DNA from 3 places in the Aeribacillus sp. FSL K6-1305 genome. Region 1 is predicted to be linked to each of the others. Evidence: riboswitches for the same ligand, from Rfam matches in the RefSeq annotation. Region 1 holds a riboswitch; each other region holds the start of a gene.
The links. Region 1 has a riboswitch for S-adenosylmethionine ahead of metK (methionine adenosyltransferase). Riboswitches for the same ligand answer to the same signal wherever they lie in the genome.

Region 1 (6,172 bases):
AATCGTTTGATAAGCAACGATAAACTCTATGCATTCCTCTATATGAGAGTTCGACAAAAGCGCTAAAATGCTTCCTCCTTCGCAATGAAATGCCTTCGTATTTATGCTTGCAAGCGCCTGCTTTCTCAATTCAGGATTCGGTATTTCCTCAGCCTTTTTTTTCCACCCATCTAAGTAATAATGGACGGTCGGAAGAATTTCCCTATAAACTCTTGACATAAGGCTGATAGGGTGTTCAGGTATACTCAAAGATCAACTCACCTCTTCATTGTAAAATTCCAGTGTTTATGTTAAATGGCTTTCTGTAAATCTCAACGCATCTTGAAAAACAAGTTCTCTTTCCGGTTCATTAAAAATTTCGTGATATAGTCCTTCCCATTCTTTATAGCTCTTTTCCGTGAGATTCAACTGACTATACCATTTTTGAACTGCTGATTTATCAACAATTTTGTCTTCTCCTCCCTGCATGACGAAAAGAGGGACATCTGGAAACTGCGGAAGCTGCTGAAATGCTAGTTCAATAGCATGAAGAAGCTCTCTGTACCAGCGCACAGAAACTTTTCTTACGTAAAGGGAGTCGTTTCTGTTTATGTCTTGAATTTCCTTATTTCTCGTTGCCATCTCAACTGTCAAACCGGAATCAAAGCGTACCCTAGGCGCGAAAATATTTAATCCTTTTGCCAAAAGATCGAGCGCTTTACTCGGTTTTTGCAAAATTCCTAAACATGGCGAAGATAAAATGACCCCGTTTAACGGAATTTTATTTCTCTGCAGCGTACGTATGGCTATTAAACCGTCCATGCTATGCCCCAGCAAAAAAAGCGGCAATTGGAAAGATTGAGCCTCCCTGATCCAACGGTCAACTTCATCAATATATTCATCAAACGATTGGACATGTCCCCGTCTGGAGGATGAATTTCCTTGTCCTGGCAAATCCCCCATGACAACATGGTACCCGTTTGTTTGCCACTTTTTTATCAGCCATTTGTAACGTCCATGATGTTCTAAAGCTCCATGAATGATGACAATCGCAGCTTTAGGACTAGAACTTACCCATTTCCACATAAATTAACTCCTTTCCGAACATGACGGAAAATTTGTTATAATATGAAAAAAAGAAAAGGATGGTTCCCATGGTTATTTATCCATATAAAGACAAAAAACCTATAATTAGCGATTCGGCTTATATAGCTGATTTTGTCACAATCACCGGCGATGTTCAAATAGGAGATGAATCAAGCATTTGGTTTCAGACGGTTATCCGCGGTGACGTCGCCCCAACTATTATTGGAAATCGGGTCAATATTCAAGACCAATGCTGTCTGCACCAGAGCCCAAATAAACCGTTAATTATTGAAGATGATGTAACCGTCGGCCATCAAGTTCTGCTCCACAGTGCGATTGTGCGGAAAGGAGCTCTAATTGGAATGGGTTCGATTATTCTGGATGGAGCAGAAATCGGAAAAGGCGCTTTTGTCGGTGCAGGCAGTCTTGTCCCGCCAGGCAAAAAGATACCTGAGAAAACTTTAGCATTCGGAAGACCCGCCAAAGTGATTAGAGAATTAACAGAAGAAGATCTTCAAGATATGGAGCGCATCCGTCGCGAGTATATCGAAAAAGCTCAATATTATAAAAATATTGCTCGTATGAACAGCATATAAATTGCTTATAAAAACATTTTAAAACTTTCTCTTTCAAATGTCATTCTTTACCGGGCAGCTTCATGCATTTTTAAAATTTTGTAAAATTTTTATTAGATTTGTTGAAGTTTACATAAATATGAGAGAAAATTTTTTATAAGAATTTTTGCTTTTTGAAAAGAGGAACTTTAACATGGGCAGACTGCTGAATCAGCTTTACCAATTTGAGTGCAAGTTGTTCAAACTGATTAATTCGCATTTTGAACGAAAAGGACTGAATGTTTATTTTCGGTATATTACTCATTTAGGAGGGGCTGTTTTTTCAATTGCAACATGTTTAATGCTGATGTTATTTTTTAATGAACCTGTAAAAACTGTTGCCTTGGCAAGTTCAGCTGCTCTTTTTTTCAGTCATATTCCGGTTTTCATTGTGAAAAGAATTTATCCACGCAGACGGCCTTATCTTACATTATTTGAAACAAAAGTGTTAGAAAATCCGTTAACTGACCATTCATTTCCTTCTGGACATACGACAGCTGTATTTTCAGTGGCAACACCATTTTTGCTCTTTTTTCCAGCCTTAACATGGATTTTGCTTCCTCTCGCATTCAGTGTGGCACTATCAAGAATTTTTCTTGGCCTACACTACCCTTCAGATGTGCTGGCGGGAATAGTTCTAGGAGCTTCAGCAGGCACCATCTGTTTTGTCGCATTCGGACCATAAATCGAGTAGGAGGGAGCGATTAACTCCCGTCCTCTCACACCACCGTACGTACGGTTCCGTATACGGCGGTTCAATTAAGATAATTGACGCAAGTCTTTATAACTTCCGTGAATAGCTGTTCTCTTTATGCCAGTGGTCACTCCACCCTCCAAGAGATCTCCCACGGGATTCACCGCTTCCTCCCTCAAGTGAGGTACTACGTTTTCTGTGTTCATCATGACTCACTGAATGCCAAGGGCTATTCTCTCTTAATTGTTCGGTCCTTCTTAGTTGTTCTAGACCAACTAATACTATGACCTCTGCTGACTTCTGACTGTTCAGCTATCTATCACTAGATAGGTTACCAAGGTTACTTGGCGTGCCAGCCAGACCTCCCCGGGTAAGAGTGTAATCTTTCCTTCCATCCATCTGCTTCATTTACTCTGTATCACCTTCGGCAGAAAGGGCTTTGTTTTGTCTTGCAAACTCACCCAGTGATACCTAGCCTCATATGAAGTTCGTGTTCCGAGAGACCCAAAGTTTGCCGCTCGCTTCCTTCAGATTCCGCGTCACCACGGACACCCTTGCGTTAAGCTAACTGCTACTTCTGCCTTCGCAGCTCGGGACTTTCACCCTATAGATTACACCCATGCCGGGCGCACAAGCAAAAAGGTGTCTAATGCATGCATCGCATTGGACACCTTTTTTATTTTACAAATATTGATGAGCCTGTTCGCGCAAAGCTTCCGCTTTATCTGTGCGTTCCCATGGCAAATCTAGATCGTTGCGTCCGAAATGACCGTAAGCAGCTGTCTGTTTGTAAATCGGGCGGCGCAAGTCAAGCATTTTTATAATGCCAGCTGGGCGCAAATCAAAGTTATTGCGAATTAATTCAACTAAAACATCTTCGCTTACTTTGCCAGTACCGAACGTATCAACAGAAATAGAGACAGGTTTCGCTACACCAATTGCATAGGCCAGCTGAACCTCGCATTTGTCTGCAAGTCCGGCTGCGACAATATTTTTCGCTACATAACGAGCCGCATAAGCTGCAGATCGGTCTACCTTCGTCGGATCTTTTCCTGAGAAAGCTCCTCCGCCATGGCGCGCATAGCCTCCGTAAGTATCGACAATGATTTTTCGTCCCGTTAATCCTGCATCTCCTTGTGGTCCGCCAATAACGAAACGTCCGGTAGGGTTGATGAAATATTTTGTTTCTTCATCGATCAGTTCTTTTGGAACAACCGGATCAATTACTTTTTCTTTAATATCCTGCTTAATTTGTTCTAAAGTTGCCTCCGGATGGTGTTGAGTCGATATGACAATTGTGTCAATTCTAACCGGCTGTTCATTTTCATCATATTCTACCGTAACTTGCGTCTTTCCGTCCGGACGCAAATAAGGAATTTCTTCGCTTTTTCTAACTTCTGTAAGCCGGCGTGAAAGCTTATGGGCAATGGAAATCGGGAGAGGCATTAATTCCTTCGTTTCATTGCATGCAAAACCGAACATTAACCCTTGATCTCCAGCGCCAATCGCTTCAATTTCTTCATCAGTCATTTGTCCTTCTCGCGCTTCTAAAGCTTTATCCACCCCTGCAGCAATATCGGGTGATTGCTCATCAATTGATGTTAAAACAGCACAAGTTTCAGCATCAAAACCGTATTTAGCTCTCGTATAGCCGATCTCTTTGACCGTTTCTCGCACAATTTTTGGTATATCCACATACGTGCTTGTCGTAATTTCTCCACTGACTAATACAAGTCCGGTTGTGACAGATGTTTCGCAAGCTACACGTGCGTTCGGATCTTTTTCTAAAATGGCATCTAAAATCGCATCTGAAATTTGGTCGCAAATTTTGTCCGGATGCCCTTCCGTTACGGATTCAGATGTAAACAGACGGCGCTTTTTTGTCATTTACTGCATCCTCCTCAAACTTAAAATGATGTTTATGGAGTGCTACACTCCTTGACATTGACACGGAACTCATTCCCTCGCCACTATTGTAAACATATCAAAATTGCGTACGATAAGAAAAACTTGGCTAAACGAGATTTCTCTTATACATAGAAAAAACCTTCCCTGCCAGAGGAAAGGTTGTTATAAACATCATTGCCTTTCACTCTTATCGTTCAAGGATATAACCTTGCATCAGGTTAGCACCATTGCTCGTCTATGAATATGGAATTCTTTCGCATCATGTTGTATGTCCATAGAATACCGGGATTTTGAAAGCCATATTCTACTGTCTTCTTTCAACGAGCCGGTTGCTGGGCTTCATAGGGCCTGTCCCTCCGCCAACTCGGGATAAGAGTATCCGTTCAAATGTATATCATACAGGAGCAAAAAAGTACTTGTCAACAATAAATAAAGCTTCTCTGTAATTTTCCAAATCATCTGATATCCATTATTTCAGTATCAGCTGATCAATCATGATTCGTATGATGCCCAAAAATGAAGGCAAAATATATAGTAAAAACATTATTTTCAGAAATCGATAAATAGGATGGATTATTTTTGCGAATGTGTTATACTATTTCTATAAAACCATTTCAAATATGCAAAAAAAGGATGGTATGTATATGAATATTGTAGATGTATCAAATGAATTAGCTTCGTTGATCAGCGGACCAAATGCATATCATAATTTACCAGTCGCACGGCTTGTAGAAAAAGTTTTAGCTAGGAAAGAAGGTTTTTTAACAAATACAGGTGCAGTTTCGGTTACAACAGGCAAATATACCGGCCGGTCACCAGAAGATAAATTCATCGTTGAAGAAGATTCTGTCAAGCATTTAATTGATTGGGGACCCGTCAACAAGCCAATTTCATCAGAAGTTTTTGAAAAACTGTACTTAAAAGTCATACAATATTTAAAAAATAGAGATGAAATTTATGTTTTTAACGGATTTGCCGGAGCTGACAAAAAATATCGTCTTCCAATTCAAGTGGTCAATGAATTGGCGTGGCAAAATTTATTTGCTCGCCAACTGTTTATCCGTCCGAAAAGCCAAGACGATTTAAAGGAGCATAAAAATCCGTTTACAATTGTTTCCGCTCCTTCCTTTAAAGCAGATCCAGCTGTGGATGGAACGAACTCAGAAGCATTTATCATTATTTCTTTTGAAAAGAGAATAATCCTGATCGGCGGAACTGAATATGCAGGCGAGATGAAAAAGTCTATCTTTTCCGTCATGAACTTCCTGCTTCCAGAAAGAGATATATTTTCAATGCACTGCTCCGCCAATGTCGGTCAAGAAGGCGATGTCGCGCTCTTTTTCGGTTTATCGGGAACAGGCAAAACAACACTTTCCGCCGATCCAAAACGCCGATTAATTGGTGATGATGAACACGGCTGGTCTTCATCTGGTATTTTTAATATTGAAGGCGGCTGTTATGCAAAATGCATCGGCTTGTCTGAAGAAAAAGAACCTCAAATTTATAACGCTATTCGATTCGGTTCCGTTTTGGAAAACGTTGTGGTTGATGAATCGACACGAATTCCTGATTATGACAACTCCTTATTAACAGAAAACACCCGTGCGGCTTATCCAATTGAAGCGATTGACAATATTGCTAAACCGAGCATTGCGGGTCACCCTAACACTATTATTTTTTTAACAGCTGATGCGTTCGGTGTTCTGCCGCCAATAAGCAAATTAACGAAAGAACAGGCTATGTATCATTTCTTAAGCGGTTATACGAGCAAGCTTGCTGGAACGGAAAGGGGTATTACTTCCCCTAAAACAACGTTCTCCACATGCTTTGGCGCACCATTTCTTCCGCTTCCAGCTACAAGATACTCTGAAATGCTCGGAAGAAAAATCGA
Region 2 (6,172 bases), 1.6 Mb from region 1:
TAGATTCAAACCACTGTTATATCCATGATTGACGAGATAAGAGCCAGACACCATTATGACCTTAAAACCATGTGTACGGTCCTTGGCGTGCCGAGAAGTACCTACTATCAATCCAAACAAAAAACAGAATCAAAAACAAAACGGAAAACCGGGAGCTGACAGACAGAATACGAAAAATCCATACGGAAAGCAAGCAGAGATACGGAGAACCGAAGATCCACCATATGCTTGAAAAAGAATGGCTCAAAGTCAGCCTGAAACGGGTTCAGCATTTGATGAAGGCTGCAGGCATTTATTCCATTATCAGAAAAAAGTATCGCCCCCATTCCAATAAGGGCAAGATGGAAGAACACGATAACCTGCTGAACCAGGACTTCTCAATGACAACCATCAACGAGAAATGGGTTACGGATATTACGTACATTCATACTTTGAGAGACGGTTGGTGCTACTTGGCTTCCGTAATGGATTTACATTCCAGAAAGATTGTTGGTTACGCTTTTGACCGTCACATGACGACTGAACTGGCTTTAAAGGCAGTAGAAAACGCTTATCAGGCACAACGTCCAGGTCCGGGATTGATCTTGCATTCTGATTTGGGATCCCAGTATACAAGCGAGAAATTTGTAGAATACATGGAAAAGAAGCAGTTCAAACACTCCTTCAGTAAAAAAAGGTTGCCCATACGATAACGCCTGCATTGAGTCTTTCCATGCAATTCTGAAAAAGGAAGAGATCTATAGAATCAACTATTTGAACTTTCAAGCTGCCAGAAGAGCCTTATTCGAATTTATAGAAGGCTGGTACAATCGGAAACGGATTCATAGCTGCCTGGGCTATATGACGCCACAAGAAACAGTAGACAGTATCAAAGGGCAGCGTAGTGCTCTTCACAATTTTACAAGCATCCGCTTTACATGGAGTGGGGGTGTGGTAGGCTTATTTGCCATGCGAAAGAATTCATTGCCCCTTTCACCCTTCGCATAACACCACGCCCGCAGAGGCTCCATGTCAAGCGACAAGCGATGTCAATGAGATCAAAATTAAATTTCACTTATTGGTGTCCAAAATACTGACTTAAATCCAGTTTAATTCTTTCTACAGTACTAGGACTAATAATTTAAAAGAGAATGGACATCGTTCCCCTCTTTTGCAGCGTCTAATACGAATATAAATTCACGTAAAAATGTCCTTGGAAGTACAGTGATTTCCTGTTCAAAGGCAACAGTAAATGATTCAACATATTGCTTAATAAATGTATCATCAATAACTGTCTCTGGTATCCATTTGTGTACCATACCGTGGATTTCCCTAACTTTATATGAAACTTCTATTAATTGTTCAGTTGAGAAACGGTTTAATTTCATCAATGGGGTTGAAAGTACACCACTAACCCTTCCATTTTTTGTGAAGATAAAGGTTTAATTCTAAAATATAAAACATCATGTTCTTTAATTGATCGATCCTCGTTTTTAATTAAATCATCCGTTCCAGTAAATAACATATAACATCCTTTCCTTACATACGATTCACTTATTCCTAGCAATTTAGCTAATTTGTAATTCGAGAAATCAGGATTCAACTCAATTGCTTGTCTAAGTTTTTCTAAGTTCTTATCCGTTTTATTGCGCTGTTCTTTTAAATACTCCTCACGGCTTTTTACGCCCATTTCCCGGCGTTTTTGTTTCCTTCTCCGCTTTTCATTCGCATCTATAATCGTGCTTAAATGGCGTTGTTCGTCCTCTGTTATATCTAACCATTCAATTAATTTTTTATTGCTGATATTATATCCAGCGCCAGGATACCCTTTTTCTCTGGCTATTCGGTTTGCTTCTTCGTTATTCCGTGCATAATAGGCCTTTTCAGCGCTTCTGGTGGATCTTCTTAAAGGCTCATTAAACTGTAAATTAAACGTTAGCGTTTGTTTTAAGGCTTCTTCTGGATCATTCAAAAAGCAACATAACCAATAACGGTACAAGAAACAAATTGTCTCACGATAACCAGTAACGTTATAATTGCGTAATTCAACCAGTTTTTCTAAGTCTAGTAATCTAGCATGATGCGATCGGAAGACGTTAAAAAGATGTTGTACCTTCTTTTTTCGTCCTCTTTTTTTAGGCTTTCCTGTTTTGGCTCAACCTCAAGTTCCGGTAAATACCTCAAATTGTAAACTGCACCATTAAATAATTGTAGCATGCCATCAGAAAAATGTAAGCGAATTTGAATCGAATATGATGTAAAAAAGTGTTGACAGAGGGGAAGGATAGTGGTATAATCCAAGTAAACGAATAAGAATTATAAAGTTAATAATAAAACTCTTATCAAGAGCAGGTGGAGGGATGAGCCCAATGAAGCCCGGCAACCGACTCATATGATGAGCACGGTGCTAATTCTCCCAACAGAGATGTTGAAAGATAAGAAGTTGTTTTGACAAAAAACCTCTTCTTATTGAAGAGGTTTTATTTATATAAAAAAATCTGAATGAAGAGGATTGAAAAAATGGGTCACGTAACAGCAGTATACCAAATCATTGCGAAACGAGAAGATTTAGAAAAAAAAGCAGAAGACATTGCTCTTGGATTAACGGTAGGTTCGTGGACTGACCTTCCTCTTTTAGTGCAAGAGCAGTTAAAAAAGCATAAAGGACAAGTGGTTGAGATAAAAGAAACAGGCGAGGATCCATCCTCCGGCAAAACGATTGCACAGCTTCACATTCGCTTTCCGGGAGAAAACTTTTCTAAAGACATTCCTGCCATCTTAACGACAACTTTTGGAAAATTATCACTAGATGGAGAAATAAAATTACTAGATTTGCAGTTTGACGATGAGATCTTTCGGTATTTTCCAGGTCCTCGATTTGGAATTCAGGGGTTACGAGAAAAACTTGGCGTTTACGACAGACCGTTAGTGATGAGCATCTTTAAAGGTGTAATTGGACGTGATATGGATTACCTTCTTGCCCAATTGCGGGAGCAGGCTCTCGGGGGCGTCGACTTAGTAAAGGATGATGAAATACTTTTTGAAAATTCGCTCACATCATTTGAAACAAGAATAAAGGAAGGCAAAAAAGTTCTTGATAACGTGTATCAAGAAAAGGGACACCGAACTTTGTATGCGGTCAATTTGACGGGAAAAACATTTGAATTGAAAGATAAGGCAAGAAAAGCAAAAGAATTAGGTGCCGATATTTTGCTATTTAATGTTTTTACATATGGACTCGATGTGCTGCAAGCATTAAGGGAAGATGATGAAATCGCCCTCCCAATTATGGCTCATCCGGCGTTTAGCGGATCGTTTACTTCATCCGAAAAATATGGGCTCTCTCATTCCTTATTGCTTGGAAAATTGATAAGAATTGCTGGAGCAGATTTTTCGTTGTTCCCTTCACCATATGGCAGCGTTGCATTGGAGCGTGACAAAGTTTTAAAAGTGAAAGAAGAATTGGTGAAGGAATCAGTTTTAAAACCAGTTTTTCCTGTTCCATCTGCTGGCATTCACCCGGGTCTTGTTCCCATTTTAATTCATGATTTTGGAAAAGATTGTGTCATTAATGCAGGAGGCGGTGTTCACGGTCACCCGCAAGGTGCTCAGGGTGGAGGAAAAGCTTTCCGTCAGGCAGTTGACGCTGTTTCCCGGGGTGTTCCCCTTAATGAAGCAGCTGAAGACATAGAATTACAAGAAGCAATTCGGCTCTGGGGATGGAAGGAGGCACCGTCCAATTGAAGCCAGTAATATTTTGTGATTTTGATGGAACGGTGACAAAAAAAGATAACATCGTTAGCATCATGAAGCGTTTCGCTCCAAAAGAGTGGGAGCAATTGAAGGATGGCGTCCTTTCCCAGTCGATTAGTATTCAGGAAGGAGTCGGCAAGATGTTTGCACTTCTTCCATCTTCTTTAAAGGGTGACATCATTCACTATATTTTAGAAACTGCAGAAATAAGGGAAGGATTTCGCGACTTTGTTCATTATGCGAAAAACATGAACATTCCTTTATACATTGTCAGCGGCGGAATCGATTTTTTTATTAAACCGCTGTTGCAGCCTTTTGATTCTATTACCGCACTGTTTTGCAATAAAGCGGATTTTAGCGGAGAAACGATCACCATTCATTGGCCTTATACGTGTGATGAAAAATGTCCCAACCAAAATTGTGGGTGCTGCAAACCGACAATTATTCGGCAAATTGCAAATGCTGACACTCATTCCATCATCATCGGGGATTCCGTCACAGATTTAGAAGCCGCGAAGATTGCAGATACAGTTATTGCACGTGATTATTTATCAAAAAAATGTCAAGAATTTTCTATTCCTTATCAATCTTTCGAAACATTTTACGACTGTATTGACATTTTAGAGAAGACAATAAACAAAACAAATTTCATAGAAGAAAAAGGTGGCGCAAAATGAGTGTCGTTTTAACTCGTGTTCATGAGCTTGCGGAGATTAAAGAGGAGCTTGCTGCGAGGGATTGGTTTATGGGGACAAGCGGCAATTTAGCCATAAAAGTTCAAGATTCCCCGCTTCAGTTTCTTGTGACCGCAAGCGGCAAAGATAAACGAAAAAAAACGAAGGAAGATTTTTTGCTTGTTGATGGAGAAGGAAATCCTGTAGGCGCAACACAGCTGAAGCCTTCGGCAGAAACGCTATTGCATTGCGAAATATATAAAAGAAGCAAAGCCGGCTGCAGCCTGCATGTACATACGGTTGCAAATAATGTCATCTCTGAACTTTATGGTGACGCTGGGAAAATTGTATTTCAAGGACAAGAACTGATAAAAGCGTTTGACCGCTGGGAGGAAGATGCAGAATTACAGATTCCGATTATTTATAATTATGCCCATATTCCTACATTAGCAAGCACTTTGGGCGATTTCGTGAAGGAGGATAAAGGGGCAGTTCTTATTCGCAACCACGGAATTACTGTATGGGGAAAAGATGGCTTTGAAGCAAAGAAAATTTTAGAAGCTTGTGAATTTTTATTTCAGTATCAGCTTGCTCTTATTCAAGCAAAAGCCGGTCTCCTTGCGAGTACAGGAGCTTTAAATAATTAAACATTTTAAGGAGGTATTTTACATGACAACGATTAAAATTCAAGGAACAAACGAAGTTATCAGCAATCAAGAGGAAGTGATTTCATTTTTAAATCAACAAGGTGTTATTTACGAGCAATGGGATATTGCCAAATTACCAGAGCATTTAAAAGAGAAATATCTTTTAAATGATGAGGAAAAACAAACGATTTTACAATCTTTTGAAAATGAAATTAAAGATATTTCAGCAAGACGCGGCTACAAAGCTTGGGATGTCATTTCTTTAGCAGATCATACGCCAAACCTTGAAGAGCTGCTGAAAAATTTTCAGCGTGAACATCATCATACAGATGATGAAGTGCGCTTTATTGTAAGCGGCCATGGAATTTTTGTTATTCAAGGACAGGACGGAAAATTTTTTGAAGTGCATCTTAATCCGGGAGACCTTATTTCTGTTCCAGAGGGCAGACGCCACTATTTCACATTAGCTGATGACCGAAAAGTTGTTGCGATCCGCATCTTTGTGACAGAAGAAGGCTGGGTGCCAGTTTACGAAAAAGAAGAAGTAAATTAAGTTTACAAAAAATTTATGAAAAAGCGGCTTTAAACATTCACAGCTGCAAGCTTAACATCATCTTTTTCATATAACTGGCTGCTCTTCGGATACACAATTCATCCAGCTCAGTGAACAATGTTCCTGAATGCAAAGAAACTATGAAAATACCACAGCGGCTGCTGACCCGGTTTTAATAGGTTTACACATTTTTGCGAAGAAGCTTGCAGCTAAAAGAGCACCACAAAAATAGGCTTGTCTTATGTTACAAGAGGATATAGTTTCACTTGAAAACCAAGTAAACACAGATAATTTATCAAGTATTATGGCGGGATGGGGAAAATCAAGAATAAATGATGCAGATTTATATTTTTAGGAAGGGGCTGTCTTAGAAAGACAAAATCCACTGAAAACGAAACATCATAAGCATTGATATATCAACGTTTCTAAAACATTAAAGGGGCGTCTATAAGCCGGAAAATCGACTTATTAGACAGCCCCCTCTATTTAATGGATGCGGCGGCTGCTTTGGATCTAGAAATCCGAATCCATTTGGAGCATTTGCCGAAATCAGCTTTTACAAGCAG
Region 3 (6,172 bases), 120 kb from region 1:
TATTTCTCTGCCGACCGGCGGAAGCCCGAAAGAAACATTGCTGATCCCGAGAATAGTTAAACAGCCGGGAAGATGTTCTTTAATTAAACGGATCCCTTCGATCGTTTCTTGGGCAGATCCGATATATTGCTCATCACCTGTGCCGACAGGGAAGACAAGCGGGTCAAAAATAATGTCGCTTGGACTTATACCGTGTTGATTGACTAAAATGTCATAAGACCGCTTGGCAATCTCCAGCTTTCGCTCCGCAGTCAGAGCCATTCCGTCTTCATCGATTGTTCCGACGACAACAGCTGCACCGAATTGTTTCACAAGCGGGAGAACTTCTTCAAACCGTTCTAAGCCGTCCTCTAAATTGATCGAGTTGATGATCGCTTTCCCTTGTGAGTATTCGAGCGCTTTTCTGATGACATTGGCGTCGGTTGAGTCAATGACAAGCGGCGCTTTTACTTTTTTTACAACCTCGCGGATGAAGTTTTCCATATCTTCAAGCTCGTTTCGGTCCGGATCTGCGAGACAGACATCGATGACGTGGGCGCCGTTTTTCACTTGAGCGCGGGCGATCTCCGCTGCTTCTTCAAATTTTCCTTCCGCAATGAGACGCTTGAATTTACGCGAACCGATGACGTTTGTGCGTTCACCGACAAACAGCGGGCGCATTGATTCATCATAGCGAAGGGGCTCGATGCCTGATACCGTATGTTGATTTTGCTTTTTGACGATTTTTCGCGGTTTTAAGCCTTCCATTGCCTCCCTTATTGCGCGAATATGTTCGGGAGTTGTTCCGCAGCAGCCGCCGACCATATTAAGCCAGCCTCTTTCTGCAAACCCTCTGATTTTTTTTGCTAAAGATTCCGGTGATTCATGGTAGCGACCTTCTTCATCAGGCAGTCCGGCATTCGGATAACAGCTGACAGCGGTATTGGCGATTTCAGACAATGTGCGGATGTGATCGGTCATGAATTCAGGACCTGTCGCACAGTTTAAGCCGACGGCAATTGGATTCATATGTTCAGCTGAAATGTAAAACGCTTCAATATCTTGACCGGCGAGAGTTGTTCCCATCGGTTCTATCGTTCCGGACAGAATGATCGGCACTTCTTTCTTGAGCTTTTGAAAAGCTCGTTGAATTCCTAAGTAACCTGCTTTTACATTGAGCATATCTTGGCTTGTCTCAAGGAGAAGTACATCAACGCCCCCCACTAACAGTCCTTCCGCTTGAACTTGATAAGCTTCTGCCAATTGTTGGAATGTGACGCCGCCTGTAACGGAGAGCGTTTTAGTCGTTGGCCCCATTGATCCTGCCACAAAACGAGGCCAATCCGGTGTTGAATATTTTTCTGCAGCGCGCTTTGCAATCTCAGCTGCTTTTTTATTTATTTCAAAAGCAAGGTGCCCCAAGTTATATTCCTCGAGGACGATGCTTGTACCGCCAAACGTATTTGTCTCGATAATATCAGCGCCTGCTTCAAGGTACGCTTCATGAATACGGACAATCGTTTCAGGGGAAGTGATGTTTAAATATTCGTTGCATCCTTCATATTCTTCACCGCCAAAATCTTTCGCAGATAATTCTGCAGCTTGAATCATTGTTCCCATGGCTCCGTCTAGTATTAAAATTTTTTTCTCCAGCTGTTCCTTTATGTTATACATGGGAAATCTTCCTTTCTCGTTTTGCCTTTTCTTTTTTATGAATGTATTCCGTCAGCTCGACTGTCATCTCATAATGCAAAAACGGAGTGATTAAGTAAATGCCGTTAAACAGGTCAAATGCTGCGTCAATAAGCGATTTTGCAATGGCAAGTCCTTCTCGTTTTCCCTTTTCTTTATCATTGCCTGCTTTTTGCATCTGTTCGCGAATCGAATCGGACAATTTAATGCCTGGCACTTCGTTATGAATAAATTCAGCATTGCGGCTGCTTATTAACGGCATAATCCCGAGATATATCGGAACATTCAGATGTTTTGTTGCTTCATATACTTCTTCGATCAGCTTCTCCGAGTAGAGCGGCTGCGTAATAAAATAATCGGCTCCGCAGCTGATTTTTTTCTCAAGTCTCTGAACTGCGCGATCAAGATGTCTTACGTTCGGATTGAAGGCGGCGGCTACAGTAAAGTTTGTTTTTTGACCAAGTGATTTTCCGGAGTATGACAAACCTTCATTAAATTGCTTAATTAAGCTGATTAAATCAAACGATGATAAATCATAGACAGAGGTTGCACCCGGAAAATCACCGATTTTGGACGGGTCGCCGGTGACCGCTAAAATATCGTGCAGGCCAAGCGTATGCAGCCCCATTAAATGGGATTGAATGCCGATTAAATTTCTGTCACGACATGTTAAATGAACGAGCGGGCGAAGCTGGAAACGGCTTTTCACAATATTTGCGCAAGCAACATTGCTGATTCTTGGTGTAGCAAGGGAATTATCCGCAAGCGTAATTGCATCAATCCCCGCTTTTTTCAACGCTTTTGCTCCTGTTAAAAATTTTTCCAAGCCGAGCGTTTTCGGCGGGTCCAATTCTACAATCACTGAGCGTCTGTTTTTTGCAATATCTGGGAGAGGAGTTTCTTGACTTTCTTTCATAGGTAAAGCATGAATTGGAACATTTCGTTCTTTTACTTCTTTCTCTGTGACAGGAGGGAGGTTTGATACAGCTTCAGCCATTGCCCGAATATGTTTCGGCGCGGTTCCGCAGCATCCGCCGAGAAGCCGGACACCTTGTTTTCGGAATTGAAGAGCCGCTTCATAAAAATAGTGTTCATCTGATTCATAAACTAATCTTCCGTTTTCATACCTTGGCAGGCTGCCGTTTGGAAAAGCGGATAAAAAGGCATGTTCAAACAGCGGCACTTCTTCCAGAGATTGCAGCATATGATAAGGGCCTAAACGGCAATTGAGGCCGACAATATCTGCACCAAGTTCTTCAAGCATTTTCAAACCGTCTGCCAATCTTGTTCCATTTTGAAAGACGCCTTGTTCGTGCAAAGAAACATTTGTGATAATGGGCAAATCCGTTTCTTTTCTAGCTATTTGCAAAACGGTTTTCAGTTCTTCCAAGTCGTAATAGGTTTCTAAAATAATGCCATCTACGTTTTCGGATAAAAGGACATGAAGCTGCTCGCGAAAATTTTCGGCAATGTCAGATAGCGTGAAGGCGCTTTTTTGAAACGAACGGATGCCGCCGATTGTTCCGATGACATACCCTTTGTTTTCCGCTTTTTGTAACGCCCTCTTTGCAAGTTCAACCCCTTTTTGGTTGATGATCTTTATATCATCTTCCAGCCCATATCTGGCAAGCTTTATGCGATTGGCGCCGTATGTATTTGTTTGAATAACAGTTGCGCCTGCGTCTAAATAGGCTGAATGAATCCGTTCTATTTCTTCCGGTTTTGAAACGTTTAGCTCATCAAAGCATCTGTCTATTCCGAATGAGTATAGTAGAGTCCCCATTGCTCCGTCGGCAATTAATATATGATTCTGTAAATCTTGTAAAAGCCCCATAAAAAGTCCTCCAATCAAATGAAATAGGCGCCTGCAAGGAGGCGAACACCTATATAAAAAAGAAAAGCCTTCTAATAAGAAGAAGACTTTTTCTTGAACATTTTCCCCTTCTTCTTATCTTCCGAGCGCAAATTTACGCATCGCTGGATTTAGCACCTTGGTACCCAAAGTTTTTGGGTAATCCGGTTGCTGAAGGTTCATCGGGCCAGTCCCTCCGCTTCTCTTGATAAGAACGCTTTACCGTATGAAATTTTAAAACAACGGATTAATCCTAATTTAACGAATTTTATCAAAATAATCAATATAAAATTTCAATTTTGTGAACAGGGCAAAGCTAGCGAAAATTAATAAATTGTACGTCGATCGGCAAGTCGGCGCTTTTCACAGCTGCAATCACTTTTTGCAAATCGTCCTTGCTTTTGCCGCTTACCCGGACTTGGTCGTCTTGAATTTGGCTTTTTACTTTTAGCCCGGTATTTTTGATCAGCGCATTGATCTTTTTCCCGTTTTCTTTGTCAATTCCGTTGACAAGTTTGGCTCTTTGTCTGACAGTGCCTCCTGAAGCCTTTTCGATTTTCCCGTACTGAATATTCTTGGTTGCGACACCGCGTTTAATCATTTTGCTTACTAATACATCTTTTAGTTGATTCAGCTTATATTCATCGTCAGAGATTAGCACAAGCTCATCTTTTTCTAGGGATATATCGCTTTTAGATCCTTTGAAATCATATCTGTTTACAATTTCTTTTTTCGCCATTTGAATGGAATTGTTCACTTCGGCAATATCCACTTTTGAGACGATGTCAAATGAATTCTCCTTAGCCAACTTTTTACCTCCAATAACGTTATTTACATTCATTATAGTGAATGTCGTTCAGTTGAACAACTCTTTTAGGGGTTCCTCGCAAATTAAATGAAAAAACCGTTACTTAAAGCAACGGCAAGGAAATTAATATCTGCTTAAATGCAATTAAGCTAAAGATGTCGCTTTAGAACATTTAGGGGAAAGAAAGTCTTGTAAGTTTTTTACTGCTTCGAGCGAATCTTCTCCTTCAGCGCTGATGACTACATGACCTTCTAAAAAGGCGGAAAAACCGAGCATGCTTAAAACGCTTTTCGCATTTAATTGGAGCTTTTTTGTTTGGAATAAAATGTAGCTGTTAAATTTAATCGCTTCATGGACAAGGGAAATGACATATTCCGGCTCCATCTCTTTTGTAAGATACACGGAAATTTCATGTTTCTTCATTGTGCCACCTCTTGTATACTTATTTTACAATATCTTACATTAATAAAGGATAGATTCCCACATGTTTGTCATTTCCTCTTACATATAAAAAAATGACCTCCGCTTTCGAATATGGAAACGTTTTGGATTTCTCTGTTTTTTAATGAAATGAATGGCCTAATCAAATTGAAAGTTATTGCCCCGCCCATGTTTTATTAGACAAAAATGAAAACAAAAGCTAGAGAAAAGATGCATACTGCAAGATAAGAAAGCGTCTTTTTCTTTCAGAACGTCCGGATAGAAGAGGTGGAAGACTCGCCTTTAGAGATATTTCAAAAAAAGAAAAAGCCCGACAGGCGGGCATTATAAATGATCCGTTTTCTTTGAGTATTGCCGTTTTCCAAGCTCTCGATTTTTTTCCTTCAATAGATTTTTTTCGTGTCGTTTTGCATTGTTGTCTACAGCTTTTTTATCATTATCGCTTGTTTTGGACATTCAGGAAGCTCCTTTCAATACTGTTATATACTTATGATTTCCATGAAGCTTCTTGAATATGTTTATTTAGAAAAAATACAGCAAGGGTGCCGGGGCCAGAGTGTGCACCAATGACAGCACCGATCGTATGGATGATAATTTCTTTTGGATGAAACGTTTCTTCAATTAATTGTTTTAATTCGAGAGCTGCTTCTTCATCATCACCATGGCTGATGGCGATTGTCTGTTCACTCAATCCGTCTCCACGCTCTTCCATCAGCTCAAGAATTCTCCGGTAAAGCTTCTTTTTCCCGCGGATTTTTTCCAGCGGGATCAGCTTTCCTTCTTCGACATGCAAAAGCGGCTTGATATTAAGCAGTCCGCCAACAAACGCAGATGTTTTGCTGATTCTCCCGCCGCGAGCCAAATATTCCAGGCGATCAACTGTAAAAATGTGCTCCATATGACTGCAATACTCTTTTACTGCATTTGCCATTTGTTCTAAATCAAGTCCTTGTTTTGCTAATTGAACGGTGTAGCGGACAGCAAGTCCATACCCAAGTGAAGCACATTTCGAATCGATAATTTGCAGTTTCCAATTCGGATATTTTTCAAGCAATTGCTGCTGAACCATAACGGCAGTTTGATATGTACCGGACAATTCGGAAGAAAAGGCAATATACAGCGCCGGCTGATTGTCTTTCGCCAGCTTTTCAAATTGATTGGTGATTGTTTCCGGTGATGCTTGTGATGTTTTAGCAACGTTTCCAGCTCTCATATAGTCGTAAACTTCTTTCGGTTTGATTGTCAATTGATCCTCATAGTCCTTCTCGCCAAGGTGGACACGAAGAGGGATGAAAGAAACGCCTTGATCGTTTAAAAAAGAGACAGGCAGATCACAAGCACTATCAGCGATAATGTGAATATTCATTAATCACACCTACTTTTTTTCATTTACATATAGT

Region 2: linked by a shared signal. The riboswitch ahead of NST97_RS10075 (2,3-diketo-5-methylthiopentyl-1-phosphate enolase) and the one ahead of metK (methionine adenosyltransferase) in region 1 are both predicted to bind S-adenosylmethionine.
Region 3: linked by a shared signal. The riboswitch ahead of NST97_RS18265 (bifunctional homocysteine S-methyltransferase/methylenetetrahydrofolate reductase) and the one ahead of metK (methionine adenosyltransferase) in region 1 are both predicted to bind S-adenosylmethionine.

What each region holds. Positions count from the first base shown of each region.
Region 1 is NZ_JBBOQV010000002.1:1,610,535-1,616,706, reverse strand. It holds gene NST97_RS17730 (tetraprenyl-beta-curcumene synthase family protein) at 1-249, opposite strand, end outside; gene NST97_RS17725 (alpha/beta hydrolase) at 286-1,065, opposite strand; gene NST97_RS17720 (gamma carbonic anhydrase) at 1,134-1,661, shown strand; gene NST97_RS17715 (phosphatase PAP2 family protein) at 1,834-2,364, shown strand; gene metK (methionine adenosyltransferase) at 3,055-4,260, opposite strand; SAM riboswitch class I at 4,466-4,657, opposite strand; gene pckA (phosphoenolpyruvate carboxykinase (ATP)) at 4,926-6,172, shown strand, end outside.
Region 2 is NZ_JBBOQV010000002.1:36,071-42,242, reverse strand. It holds partial or broken gene NST97_RS10090 (IS3 family transposase) at 1-864, shown strand, start outside; gene NST97_RS10085 (BREX system ATP-binding domain-containing protein) at 1,113-1,367, opposite strand; gene NST97_RS10080 (hypothetical protein) at 1,367-1,951, opposite strand; SAM riboswitch class I at 2,316-2,421, shown strand; gene NST97_RS10075 (2,3-diketo-5-methylthiopentyl-1-phosphate enolase) at 2,500-3,723, shown strand; gene NST97_RS10070 (2-hydroxy-3-keto-5-methylthiopentenyl-1-phosphate phosphatase) at 3,720-4,409, shown strand; gene NST97_RS10065 (methylthioribulose 1-phosphate dehydratase) at 4,406-5,053, shown strand; gene NST97_RS10060 (1,2-dihydroxy-3-keto-5-methylthiopentene dioxygenase) at 5,076-5,606, shown strand.
Region 3 is NZ_JBBOQV010000002.1:1,732,649-1,738,820, forward strand. It holds gene metH (methionine synthase) at 1-1,653, opposite strand, end outside; gene NST97_RS18265 (bifunctional homocysteine S-methyltransferase/methylenetetrahydrofolate reductase) at 1,646-3,505, opposite strand; SAM riboswitch class I at 3,617-3,738, opposite strand; gene NST97_RS18270 (YajQ family cyclic di-GMP-binding protein) at 3,840-4,331, opposite strand; gene NST97_RS18275 (HPr family phosphocarrier protein) at 4,476-4,754, opposite strand; gene NST97_RS18280 (DUF3941 domain-containing protein) at 5,097-5,228, opposite strand; gene NST97_RS18285 (DegV family protein) at 5,260-6,138, opposite strand.